2 regions of the Clostridium sp. YIM B02551 genome follow, and region 1 is predicted to be linked to the other one. Evidence: a T-box and tRNA genes for the amino acid it is inferred to sense, from the RefSeq annotation. Region 1 holds a T-box; the other holds one or more tRNA genes.
The links. A T-box is a leader RNA that pairs with one kind of tRNA and senses whether it is charged. The one in region 1 lies ahead of pheS (phenylalanine--tRNA ligase subunit alpha), so its partner is inferred to be a tRNA-Phe.
Positions count from the first base shown of each region.

Region 2: it encodes a tRNA-Phe, which carries the amino acid that the T-box ahead of pheS (phenylalanine--tRNA ligase subunit alpha) is inferred to sense. The anticodon was not compared.

Region 1 covers NZ_JAKGTF010000014.1:37,306-44,313, forward strand. Annotated here, with positions in the region: gene L1S47_RS16365 (U32 family peptidase) at 1-1,355, opposite strand, end outside; gene zapA (cell division protein ZapA) at 1,437-1,982, opposite strand; gene pheT (phenylalanine--tRNA ligase subunit beta) at 2,198-4,582, opposite strand; gene pheS (phenylalanine--tRNA ligase subunit alpha) at 4,602-5,621, opposite strand; T-box leader at 5,797-6,054, opposite strand; gene L1S47_RS16385 (RNA methyltransferase) at 6,093-6,884, opposite strand; gene L1S47_RS16390 (TrkA family potassium uptake protein) at 6,900-7,008, opposite strand, start outside.
Region 2 covers NZ_JAKGTF010000005.1:240,071-247,078, forward strand. Annotated here, with positions in the region: gene L1S47_RS08170 ([Fe-Fe] hydrogenase large subunit C-terminal domain-containing protein) at 1-453, shown strand, start outside; gene L1S47_RS08175 (HAD family phosphatase) at 722-1,369, shown strand; gene uraA (uracil permease) at 1,411-2,709, opposite strand; gene L1S47_RS08185 (peptidylprolyl isomerase) at 2,862-3,608, opposite strand; gene bcp (thioredoxin-dependent thiol peroxidase) at 3,791-4,258, shown strand; gene L1S47_RS08195 (hypothetical protein) at 4,307-4,501, opposite strand; tRNA gene L1S47_RS08200 (tRNA-Phe) at 4,766-4,841, opposite strand; gene L1S47_RS08205 (GntR family transcriptional regulator) at 5,027-5,743, shown strand; gene L1S47_RS08210 (GNAT family N-acetyltransferase) at 5,972-6,487, opposite strand.

The DNA.
Region 1 (7,008 bases):
TTATAAGGATTATCACCAGATTTAGTTATAGAGTCAATAATTCTTTCTTGGGATAAAGGTCTTTTTTCAGCCTTTTGAATTATTTCTCCTTTTTCAGAAAATGTTTTATCTGCATATTGCACTGTAATTTCAATAGGCTTTCCGACTTCAAAAATAACTGTGCAATCTAAATTTAATTTTTTACCAAAAATATTATTATATGATTCACTTAAGTTCTTTAACAGTAGAGTATCTGAGGTCTTAAACAATTCATCCCCTCTATGATACTGCTTAGGATAAATAATGGCTTTTTCACCTTTGTAGGCAATTTCTCTTATTTCTCCATTAACTTGAATTTTTGAAACTACAAAGCCACCCTCACCAACACGCACACCATCTTTAAGTGATAAATCTTCATGAAGTACCACTTGATTCTTCTCATCTACTTTTCCAAGTAATACCCCTGTGTTCTTAGGGAACTTATATGCCATCATATCTTTTCCCTCATTTTTATATAGATATGCCTTAGAAAAACCTTCTCTATTAAATAGTTTTAATAAAACATCTTTACCTTTTTTATTTTCTCCTTCATCAACGGCTTTTCTATATTCCTTAACCACACCTGCAACATATTCAGGTCTTTTCATCCTACCCTCTATTTTTAAAGAACTCGTTCCTGTAGAAATAATTTCTTTAATATCTTCTATTGTACAAATATCCTTTGGGCTTAACAGATATCCTTTAAATTCCTTGTTTCCATTTAAGGATTTTAGAGTATAAGGTAATCTACAGCTTTGAGCACATCTCCCTCTATTACCACTTCTTCCTCCAATCATTGAACTCATTAAACACATTCCGGAGTAACATACACATAGCGCTCCGTGCACAAATATTTCTGTTTCAATATCCAAATCCTTAGATATATATTCAATTTCTTTAAGGGAAAGTTCTCTTGATAAAACTATTCTCTTAAATCCCTTTTCTTTTAAAAATAATGCTCCATCACCATTGTGTATAGTCATTTGTGTAGACGCATGTAGTTCAAAATCAGGTAATATATTTCTAACTAAATTAAATAGTCCAAGATCTTGTATTATTAATCCATCAACCCCGATTTCATATAAAAATTTAATATATTTGATTGCTTCTTTTATTTCATTTTCTTTTATAAGAGTGTTAATAGTAATATATATTTTTAGCCCATACATATGAACATAGTCTACAGCCTTTATCATGTTTTCTTCATTAAAATTAGAGGCATAAGCTCTTGCTGAAAACTTATCTCCTCCTAAATACACAGCATCCGCACCATTATTTATAGCTGCATATAAACTTTCAAAACTTCCCGCTGGTGCAAGTAATTCTACCTTTTTCATCTTTTCATCTCTCCTGTTAAAATTCCTTAACTTATCTAAGCAAATTTATTTTATGAAAAAAAGGAGCATTATTTACTCCTTTTATTTCAATTTATTTTTATTCTTTAAAAGTAAATTATCTTTTCCTTTTTCACTTGCTAGTTTAAATTGTATATCCATGTACTTCTTTTCTAAATCCAAAACTTTATACTTATAGTTATGAAGCTGTTGACTAATTTCCTTATTCCTATTGAATAATACCTTATTCTTATCTCTTAGCTCTTTATATTCCTTTTCTATCTCTTGTCCTTCTAGCTTTTGTCTTTCAGCTTCCTTTTTTAGTTCTTCTAAAATGTCTTTAGATTGATTTAATTCGAGAATCTCATTCTTTAATTGTTCGTTTTCTTTTTTTATTCTTTTATATTTTTCAGCTAAGACTTCGTATTCCATATCACTTTTATATAGTTCATCTGATATGTTAATTGCAGCAAGCACAGTAGCTGAAGGTTGATTTAATTTAGGGTTCTTATCTAATAATTCCATGATTTTAGTATTAACATATTCTGCAACACTCTTCATATATTTTTCATCTTCTTGACCCTTTAAATTGTATTCAATTCCATTTATTTTAACTATTACAGAACTCATATTCCACCTCTTTTTAAGGTTTTAACTTCTTTACATAATACAAACTAATTTTAGCATATAACCATGCATTTATCAATGAATCAAGCATTTACTTTATGAATAAATTAATATTTTTTTACTTTCTATATAACTGAGGATTCCCTCATATTTTATATTTATTACAATAAGTAACCCTGGAATTATTACTACATTCCAGGGTTACTTGTTTACATTTTTTAATTATCTCTTAACTGTGCTCCTAATTTATATTCTAAGCTTCTTAATATCTTATCATGTACCTTATTTACTTCTTTATCAGTTAAGGTTTTATTTTCATCTCTATAGGCTATAGCGTAAGCTATACTTTTCTTACCTTCTGGTATTTGTTTTCCTTTATAGATATCGAATAGTGTTACTCTTTCAACTAAGCTTCCTCCAGCTTTTACGATAGTATCTTCAATTTCTCCAACTAAAACAGCATCATCAACTAATAATGCAATATCTCTAGTAACTGCTGGGAATTTTGGAAGTGGTTTATATGCTTTTATTGTATTTGATACCTCATACAATACATCTAAATTTAATTCTGCCATATATCCTAAAGTGTCTATGCCATAGTTATCTAATAAGTCTGGATGTATCTCTCCAAAAACTCCTGCCTTTTGTTTTCCAACTAAAAGTGCTGCAGTTTTACCTGGGTGATAGCAAACATTGTCAATTTCTCTTACTAATGAAGTTCTTATAACACCTAATGCATCAAGTATGTTTTCTACTACACCCTTAAGGTCAAGGTAATCACACTCTCCATACATTCCTATTGTTAAAATATTATTTTCCTTTGGTAATGCATTTTCATTTTCATTTGGTATATAAGTTCTTCCAATTTCGAATAGTCTTACATAGCTATTGTTTCTTGAATAATTCCTTTTTAAGGACTCCATCATTGAAGGAATTGTTGTAGTTCTCATAATACTATAATCTTCGCCTAATGGATTCTTTATTTTAACAGTATTTCTTAACTCACTATCCTTAGGTAAATTTATTTCATCAAATACCTTTGGTGATACAAATGAATAGCTTATTGATTGATTAATTCCTGATGAAAGTAATGTTTCAATAACCAAATCATCAAGTCTTTCTTTTTTGTACTTTGGTTCTCTTTCAGTTGTACTAGTGCTTATAGTCATTGGAATATTGTTGTAACCATATATTCTTGCTATTTCTTCTGCTATATCTTCTTTAATATCTATGTCTATTCTAAATGTAGGGACTTTAATAATAAGTTCATCTCCATTTATACTTGTTATTAACTCTAATCTATCTAAGAAATTCTTCATATCTTCGCTAGATATTTGTGTTCCTAAGAACTTATTTACCCAACTTGAAGAAACCTTAAGTTCCTTTTCTTCTTTAATTTCCGGATATACATCTATAGTTCCATCAATAATCTCTCCACAGCCAAGTTCTTCAATTAATGAACATGCTCTATCCGCTGCTAAAAGTGCTAAATTAGGATCTATATCTTTTTCAAATCTTGAAGATGCTTCTGTTCTTAAATTTAGCTTTTTAGAATTTACTCTGATGTTGGTTCCATCAAAGTTTGCAAATTCAAATATTACTTCTGTAGTATCTTCTTTTATTTCAGAATCTAAACCACCCATAATACCTGCTAATGCTATTGTTGTTTCTCCATTTTTAATACAAAGCATAGTATCATCTAAGTTTCTTTCAAGTTCATCTAGGGTTGTGAATTTTTCTCCAGCTTTAGCTCTTTCAATAACGATATGATTTGAACTAATTTCCCTCTTATCAAAAGCGTGCATTGGTTGACCTAGTTCTAACATTACAAAATTAGTTATATCAACTATATTATTAATAGGTCTTACTCCTGCATCTAGTAGTCTTTCTTGCATCCAAGCTGGTGATGGAGCTACTTTTACATTTCTTACACCTCTTGCTAAATATCGTCTGCAAAGTGAATCATTTATAGTAACCTTAAGCTCATCATTAATATTTTTATCTTTTACTACTGAATATTTTAAGTTTGGCATATTAAATGATGTACCTAAAGTCGCAGCAGTTTCTCTTGCTATTCCGATCACGCTTAAACAATCTGGTCTATTAGATGTTATCTCAAAATCAATAACTTCCTTATTAAGGCCTAATACATCCTTAATATCTCTTCCAAGTTGAGTTTTAGGATCTAAAATCATTAGCCCATGTACTGGTTCATCTCCTGCAATACCTAATTCCTCCTCAGAACACATCATTCCATTTGAAACAACACCTCTAAGTTTACCTTTTTTGATCTTCAAATCATTAGGTAGTATTGCACCATGTAATGCTACAGGAACGATATCTCCCTCTTTCATATTATTAGCCCCTGTTACAATTTGAACTAATTCTTCTGCTGCTACATCTAGTTGACATATTACTAATTTCTCTGCATCTGGATGCGCCTCTATCTTAACTATTTTTCCAGTAACCACATTTTTAATTTCATCTCCTGAAATTATTACTTCTTCAACCTTTGAACCAGATAGTGTTAATCTATCCCCTAGCTCTTTTCCGTTAATATCTATATTTATATAATCCTTTAGCCAATAAACTGGTACTTTCATATAATTACTCCTTTCTATTCTAGAACTGATTTAAAAATCTCATATCACTTTCATATAGAAGTCTAATATCATCTATGCCATATTTAAGCATAACCATTCTATCTACTCCAAATCCAAAAGCAAATCCGCTATAAACCTCTGGATCAATTCCACAATTTCTTAAAACTTGAGGATGAACCATTCCACATCCAAGTAGCTCTATCCAGCCTGAACCTTTACAAACTCTGCATCCTTCTCCTTGACATACAAAGCATGTAGCATCCATTTCGGCTGATGGTTCTGTAAATGGGAAGTGGTGAGGTCTAAATTTAGTTTGCACCTTATCTCCAAACATCTTCTTTGCAAATAATTCTAAAGTTCCTTTTAAATCTGCAAATGTAATTCCCTTATCTATAACCAATCCTTCCATTTGGTAGAATATAGGTGAATGTGTAGCATCTACTGCATCACTTCTATATACCTTTCCTGGTGAGATCATCTTAATAGGTGGAGTTTGTTTCTCCATAACTCTTATTTGAACTGGAGATGTTTGAGTTCTTAAAACTAAAGAATCATTCACATAAAAAGTATCTTGTTCACTTCTTGCAGGGTGATTCTTTGGAATATTTAAAGCCTCAAAGTTATAATGATCTAATTCTACTTCCGGACCATCTTCTATGGTAAATCCCATAGATATAAAGATTTCCTTCATTGATTCTAGTGTTAAATCTAAAGGATGTCTTTTACCAATAGTATTTTTCTTACCAGGCATTGTTATATCAATAACTTCATTAGCAATTTTCTCATTTTTTTCTTTATCTTTAATTACTTTTGTTACTTCTTCTAATTTTGCTTCAATCTCAGCTCTTACTTCATTTGCTAACTTACCAATGAGTGGTCTTTCATCTGCTGAAAGCCCTCCCATTCCTCTTAAAATTGAAGTTAATTCTCCTTTTTTCCCAAGAAACTTTACTCTTAGATTTTCAACTTCTGATGAAATCTTTGCATTTTTTAATTCAGCTAAAGCAGCCTCTTTTATTTCAACTAACTTTTCTTTCATTAAAAATTCTCCTTTCTTTCTTAAAAGTTATATATTAGGTTTTTATGTTCAACTAATAACTTATCCATGCCTGAAATCAAACAAAAATAAATTAAGTTTCCTACAAAAAACCCTATATTAGGCTTTAATTTTAAGATTAAAACCTTATAATACAAAATAAAATCCCCGTCCCAAACAAAGGGACGGGGTATCCGTGGTACCACCCTAATTAGCATATGCTCACTCATTAAATAACGGTTTCCCGCTAATGACTACTATTTTGTGTTTCCAAACCTCTAACTAAAAATTAGTTTTCATCAAAGAAACTAAAAACTTCACCATTAGGACTCCTGAGGGAACTTCAATATAAAAACTACTAAGAAGGCTCTCAGTCTATGACCTTCTCTCCCTTAAGAAGTTTACTTATATCTACTTTCTCATTCACAGTCTTTCAATATAAATTTCATAATAAAGATTATACTCATAATTTTACTAGAATTCAATACCTTTTAGCATATTTTGTCTTATTCTTTCATAAATCATTATCGCCGCAGCAGTTGAAACATTTAATGACTCTGCTCCACCAGGCATTGGAATTTTAACTAATTTACTTGATAAACTATAAATATAATCGCTTATTCCATTTCCTTCATTCCCAACACATATTACTAAATTATTAGTTATATCCTCTTGAAAGAAATTTTTATCTGTATCTAAACTTGAAGCCAAAATATCATAACCTTGATTTTTCAACCCATTAATTACTTCAAAGTTCATATCCTCTATAATTGGTATATGAAATATCGAACCCATTGTTGATCTTAATGTTTTATCATTATATGGATCAACTGTCCCTTTTGTGATTATAACTCCTGATGCCCCAGCTGCATGAGAGGTTCTAATTATAGTACCTAAGTTACCTGGATCCTGAACCTGATCGCATAATACATAAAATCCATCTTTCTTTATTTCTGAATTTTTTACATTTACGACCCCCACTACTCCTTGAGGAGCTTCGGTATTACATAACATCTGTAGTAACTTGGAATCTAATAAAAAAACCTTTGTGTTTTTTAGTTCTTCTTTATTAAAATAAATATTAAACTTTTCTATTTCATTTTCAGCAAGAAATATAATATCTACAGAACAAGTACTTTTAAAAGCTTCTGATAAAAATCTAAAACCTTCAACTAAAAACTTACCTGTTTTCTTTCTTTCTTTCCTATTTTTTAAATTTTTAGCTTCTTTAAAAATAGAATTTTCTTTGCTTTCTATTTTAATCAAAATATAAGTACCTCACTAACTCTTTTTTATTACAAAGTCTTCTAACTTAGTTAAATCCTCAGCAGACCCTATTGCAACAAGAATGTCATTTCCATCTATTGTTTCATCTGGAGATGGTGATATA
Region 2 (7,008 bases), on a different contig from region 1:
GAGATTAATCCAGGAGAGCTTACTGGAATACCTTCAGTAGAATACGCTTCTAGAGGCGGAAGACTTTATGCTAGAACAGGTGGTGTTTCCATCGCAGTATCTGAAGCTATAGAAGAGTTATTTCCTGAGAAACATAAATTATTAAAGACAGCTCAAGCTCACGGAGTTAAGGATTGCAAAGAAATACTAGCCAAGGCCCAAGCTGGTGAATTAGGTGATGTTAATTTTATTGAAGGTATGGGATGTATTGGTGGTTGCGTTGGTGGTCCTAAAGCAATAGTTTCTAGGGATGAAGGAAAAACAGCCGTTGATGATTTTGCTTATGATTCACCAGTTAAAATAGCTACACATAGCCCAGTTTTAGATGAAGTTTTCAAGAAAATTGGTATTGAGAAACTAGATGATTTTAGAGACGAACATAAAATTGAGATTTTCGAAAGAACATTTAGCTAACTTAATGTTATATTTTTCATTTTAAGAGAGGTCATACCTCTCTTATTTTCTTATATAAGTATGTTTTACTAATTGCGTACTTTAAGATTTTAATATACCATTAGGTCATAGGGCTTTTGATAGGAAACTTAACTTATGCTTGTTTGAAAATTTCGGCTTCTAGACATTTTCAGGCATGAATAAGTTAATAGTTGAACTTAAAACCCTATAAATAATCTAACATTATTTTAAATTTATAATAATACTAATAATATTTGAGGTGAAAATTTTGTTCAAAGATGTACAAGCTGCAATATTTGATTTAGACGGAACACTTATTGATTCGATGTGGATTTGGGACGAGCTTGATAAGAGCTATTTAGAAAACAAAGGGATTGTTAAGCCTGAAAACTTAGAGGATGAAATTAATCATCTAAGCTTTCAACAAACTGCTGAATATTTTAGAAAAACCTTTAATCTTTCTGAGTCTGTTGAAGAAATAATGGAGGAAATAAATTCTCTAGCTTATGAAAATTATAAAAATAATGCTCCATTAAAACCAGGCGCAATAGAATTTCTTTCTTCTTTAAAAGAAAAAGGTATTAAGATTGCAATTGCAACCTCTAACTCTTCACCTTTACTGGATGTGGCTTTAGAAAGCAATAGCATTAGTAATTACATCGACTCTATTACAACAACAAACGAAGTTGACAAACCTAAAAGTTATCCAGATATCTACCTTCTTGCTGCAAAAAGGTTAGGTGTTTCCCCTGAAAACTGCATTGTATTCGAAGATATACTTGCTGCAGTTGAAGGTGCAAAATCTGCTGGAATGAAGGTTGTAGCAGTTTATGATAAATACTCAGAGCACCAAAAACCTCAGCTAATACAAAAAGCTGATAAATATATAAATAGTTTTAATGATATGGCTATATAAACAAAAAAGCTTGGACTTAGTCCAAGCTTTTATTTATAATATTAAACCTCATCTGGTTTTTCGTTCATTATTCCTATTGCATCGAATAGAATGAATAGTAAATTTAATGCTATTGCTACTATTGTTGCTAGTACCATTCCTTTATATTCTAGTCCATAAACATTTATCTTAATTCCACTCAACCCTACTATAAATATTACAGAAGTTAATATTAAGTTTCTTGATTTTGAATAATCAACTTTCTTTTCGATGAATGTTCTTAAACCTGATGCTGCTATTGTTCCAAATAATAATAAGCTTATTCCACCTATTACTGGAGTTGGAATACTAATTATTAGTGCAGAAAGCTTACCTGAAAATCCTAGTACTAATGAAATTAGTGCTGCTCCACAAATTACATATACGCTATATACTTTTGTTAAAGCCATTACTCCAATATTTTCTGCATAAGTTGTAGTTGGTACTGAACCAAACATACCAGATATCATAGTTGAAAGTCCATCGCCTAATAGTGATCTATGTAGTCCTGGATCTTTTGCTAAATCTTTTTCTACGATACTACTCGTTACAGCAAGATGGCCTATATGCTCTGCTATAACAACAAACGCTGCTGGAAGAATAGTTAATATTGCATGTAAATCAAAAGTTGCCACCTTTATATTTGGTAATGCTAAAAAGCTTGAACTACTTACTGTAGCAAAGTCCACTAATCCCATTGCATAAGCTGTAATATATCCAACTACTACTCCTATAAGTATAGGTATAACTTTTAAAAATCCTTTAAGTATTATATTACATAGTATTACTGTTGCTAAGGTAACCATAGAAACTATAATCCAGGTAGTATTTGATGCAGTTGGATTATTTGATCCACCTACAGCAAATCCTGCCATGTCTGCAGCTGTTGGAGCAAGTTCTAATCCGATAATTGTAACTATTGCACCCATTGCTGCTGGTGGAAATAATTTATTTATTACTCCTATACCAACAAATTTTACTATTAACGCAACTAGTGCGAATACTAGTCCAGCTATCACAAAACCGCCTTGTACTGTTTGAAAAGAATATCCTTGGCTTGTTAACATGAATACTGGTGAAAGGAATGCAAAACTTGATCCTAAGTAGGCTGGTATACGTTTCTTTGTCAAAAATGCATAAAGTAAAGTACCTATACCGTTGAAAAATAATACTGTTGCGGGATCTATTTTGAAAAGAATTGGAACTAATACAGATGATCCAAACATTGCAAAAAGATGTTGGATACTTAATGGAATTGCTTTTTTTAGTGGTGGCATTTCATTAACGTCCACTATAGATTTTTCTAATTGATTTTCATTCATTTGTAAATTCCCCCTTCTTAGTCTCGCTGGACTAAATTAAAGCTTTTATAACTATAGCATTATTTTATTAATTTTTCAAGCTTTTTATTGCTGTAAAAAAGCGTATTAACAAAAATAATAACTCCCTAAAATCTTTAGGGAGTTAAAGTTAGTTACTTTCTTTCAACACCATATTTTTTTGATAGCTCATCAACTAAATCAAAATACTTCTTTTGTTGATTTTGTTGAATTAATTGGTTAATAACCCCATCCTTAACTTCTTCAAAACCTAATTCTTTGGCTGGGTTTTTACTTTCAACTTTTATTAAATGATATCCAAATTGAGTTTTAACACTTTCTGTTACTTTTCCAATTTCAGCATTGAATGCAGATTCCTCAAATTCTGGAACCATCATTCCTCTTGAGAAAGATCCTAAGTTTCCACCTTGCTCTTTTGATGGACAAGTAGAGTATTTAGCTGCAGCCTCTTCAAATGTTATGCTTCCTGCTTCTATTTCATCTTTTATAGCATTACACTCTTCTTCAGATGGTACTAATATATGCTTTGCTGTAACTGTATCTGGTTCAAGGAACATTTCCTTATTTTCATTATAAAATTTAAGTGCATCATCATCAGTTACAGTTACTTCTGATACCACTTTATTAATAACCATTTGTGTTAAAAGTTCTTTTTTAAACTTCTCAACTTCTTGTTCAAATTCTTTTGTATTATCTAAAGAATTTTCTTTTCCGAAATTATACATCAACTCAAAAGAAATAACTTGCTCTAATAATTGTTTTTTCCCTTCTTCTGATGCTAACATTCCTCTTCTATCAGCAGGATATTTAGAAATTGCTTCATTTAAATCTTTTTCTGTTATCTCATTACCTGCTACAATTGCCAAAACCTTATTTTCCATAAAAAATCTCCTTTAATTTTAAAATTATACTCAATAATAATAACATAATATTACTATCATTGCACAATATACTTATTTATAATTATTCTCTCTATTTTAAGTTTTTATCATGTTTCAAAACTTGTCAACAAATAATTATTATTATATAATATTTATAATATTTATGATTCGGAGGTATTTTTATGAATAATATAGAAATTAATAAGGAGTGTCCTGATTTCTCACTAATAGGATCAGATGAAAAACTTCATAAATTAAGTGATTATAGAGGAAAGAAAGTAATATTATATTTTTACCCAAAAGATAATACTCCAGGTTGTACAACAGAAGCCTGTGATTTTAGAGATAATTATGTTGAAATATCTAATGAAAATGCTATTATTCTAGGTATTAGCAAAGATACTTTATCCTCACACGACAAGTTTATAAGTAAGTTCGGATTACCTTTCATACTTTTAAGTGATGAAGATAAAAAGGTATGCGAATTATATGATGTTCTCAAAGAAAAGAACATGTACGGAAGAAAAACAATTGGTATAGAACGAAGCACATTTATAATAGATGAATCTGGAATCCTAAAAAAAGAATTTAGGAAAGTAAAAGTTAAAGACCACGTTAAACAAGTTTTAGAATCTTTAAGAACTATATAAATTTTATAATTTCAAGACCTGTATATCTCGATATTCAGGTTTTATTTTTTATCTATGCTTTTTAACAAAAGAATATCCCAATGATGCTAGTACACCTATAACCCCACCCAAAGAGAACCCTAGAGTTATATTATCTATAACAATGCCTAAAACAACTCCTAATCCTGCACCAACTGCAATTCCTTTTGCAAGATATTCATTTTCTTTATCTGTTAATGACATCTTTTCAATTATAGCCTTCATCCTAAATACACCCCTTTATTTTAAGATTTCTTCTTGTATATTATTCTATAATACTATTATTAATATTTTCTTACATTCTGCTTAAGCAAATATTAAAAATTGCTTAAAATTGTAAAAAATAATCAAGGAGTAAAAAAACCATGGCTACTGCCATGGTCTAGTCCAACTTTTTAACATTAATACTTAATGTTAATTAATTGATAAATAAAGTTTTGCCGTAAATTTAGAGAAAATATAATCCTAGTACAATGTACTAGGATTATCTGGTGGCTCGAGCAGGAATCGAACCAGCGACACGAGGATTTTCAGTCCTCTGCTCTACCGACTGAGCTATCGAGCCATAAATACTTACCATAATTATTATAGAGTCATATACAACCTTTGTCAATAATATATTACCCTTCTGCTATACCAAATTAAGATATAGAGTTGAGTATATTTTATATACATTTGCCTCATGTAGAATTACCTTTCTATATGTAATATAATAATATAATAACTATTTTAAATTAGGTGGTGTATTTAATGACTTTAGATTATAGCATCGGTGCTAAGCCTTTGTGGAGCCAATTAGCAGCAATTATTAGAAATGATATAGAGTCTGGAGTATATAAAGTTGGAGAAACCTTGCCAAGTGAAATGCAATTAATTGAAAAATTTCGTGTTTCTAGAGTTACTGTAAGGCAGGCAATGGAACGTTTAATGACTGAAGGATACATAATTAGAATGCGTGGGAAAGGTACTATTGTACAATCTTCGACTTCAAATAAAACATATACTAGAGTTCAATCCTCTTTTAAACAGTTAGAGGAGCAAGATAGCAGATCAATACGTATAGTTGATTCTGTAAGCTATGAGTTAGCTCCCCAAAAAGCTTGCGAAATATTTCATATTGCAACTGATACTAAAGTCATAAAACTTAAAAGAAGTAGAAGAATAGATGGAAAAATCGTAACTATTTTCGAAACATATTTAAATCCATTACTTCCACTTACTTTAAACAGTGACTTTGAAGGTTCTCTTTATAAACTCTTGGAATCTGAAGGGTATGAGGTAACTGGAGGTAATGAGATACTTTCTGCATATATATCCTCAGAAAAAGATATTCAAGAATTCAGCTTAGATAAACCTACTGCACTAATTGATAGAACAAAAATAGGCTACTCAAAAAATACGCCAGTTGAATACACTATTTCTAGATATCTTTCCGATGGATATAAATTGCTTATTGATTTAATTTAATAATGGACTATATAGATTTTTATAAAATTCTAGTTAATCTTAAAATAAGGCCATATATAGTGTTGGAATATAGACTTATAAAAATTATAGGTGGGATTGTCCACCTATAATGCTCACTAAATGAAGATTACGAATTACTTCAACGATAAATTGGAACTTATCAATTTGACTTTCATAATAGCATTTAAAGGCATATTATTATCAATTGTTTTTTACTTGGTATTATGCTCATTTTGTTCGCTCTACAGAATACAGAAAAAATTCCATATCTATATTCCTAAAATTCTTAGTATCTTTATCAATAATATTCATACCGTTTCGAATAGCAACTTTTTGAGAGGCTATATTTGTGTCCCTAATGATAGAATAAACTCTACTTGCATCAAGAACTGAGAAAGCGTATTCCTTGCAAGCAATTGCCGCTTCTGCTGCGTAACCTTTGTGCCAATACGCTTTTTGAAACAAATATCCTATTTCCAAAATTTCTTTTTCTCTCCAACCTTGCATAGTCAAGCCACATTGACCAATCATTTCATTTGTTTCTTTTAATTCAACAGCCCAAAGTCCAAAACCATACTCTTCATATCTTTTAAAATGTCTGTTAAGCCAATTTTGCGCTTCTTCTAAGCTGAATGCACTTTCATAAGCAGCACGCATTACTTCCTCATCACACAATATTCTGCACAATGCATCATAATCGTACTGCACCATTTCTCTAATTATAAGACGTTTTGTTTCTATCAAAATCTCCCACCTTTCTATTATATAAATAACCTTTCAAAAATTCCTATTTATCGAGTAGTTTAAAATTTAAACTAACTCGTCTTAATTTACCATTGTTCATTAGATTGTAGTTTTTAACAACACTTATTATAACATAATTTACAAAATATCACATATGCTATTCATTGGCTCTCTATTTTTAATTTTTTTATTTTAATCTATGAGTAGGTTACATTTATTTGAAACATAGCCTAAATTAAAAGACTCATTGATAATATCAATGAGTCTTTTGCGCAACAAAAAAAGAACTAATTGGCGATTCCGCTTCGCCACTGGATAATTTTTAACGCAAAGCAAGTTTGCTAAATTATCCGTTAAATGCATAACATGCATTTAACCTCTCCCACACAGTCTTTTGCACGACAAAAAAAGAACTAATTGGCGATTCCGCTTCGCCACTGGATAATTTTTAACGCAAAGCAAGTTTGCTAAATTATCCGTTAAATGCATAACATGCATTTAACCTCTCCCACACAGTCTTT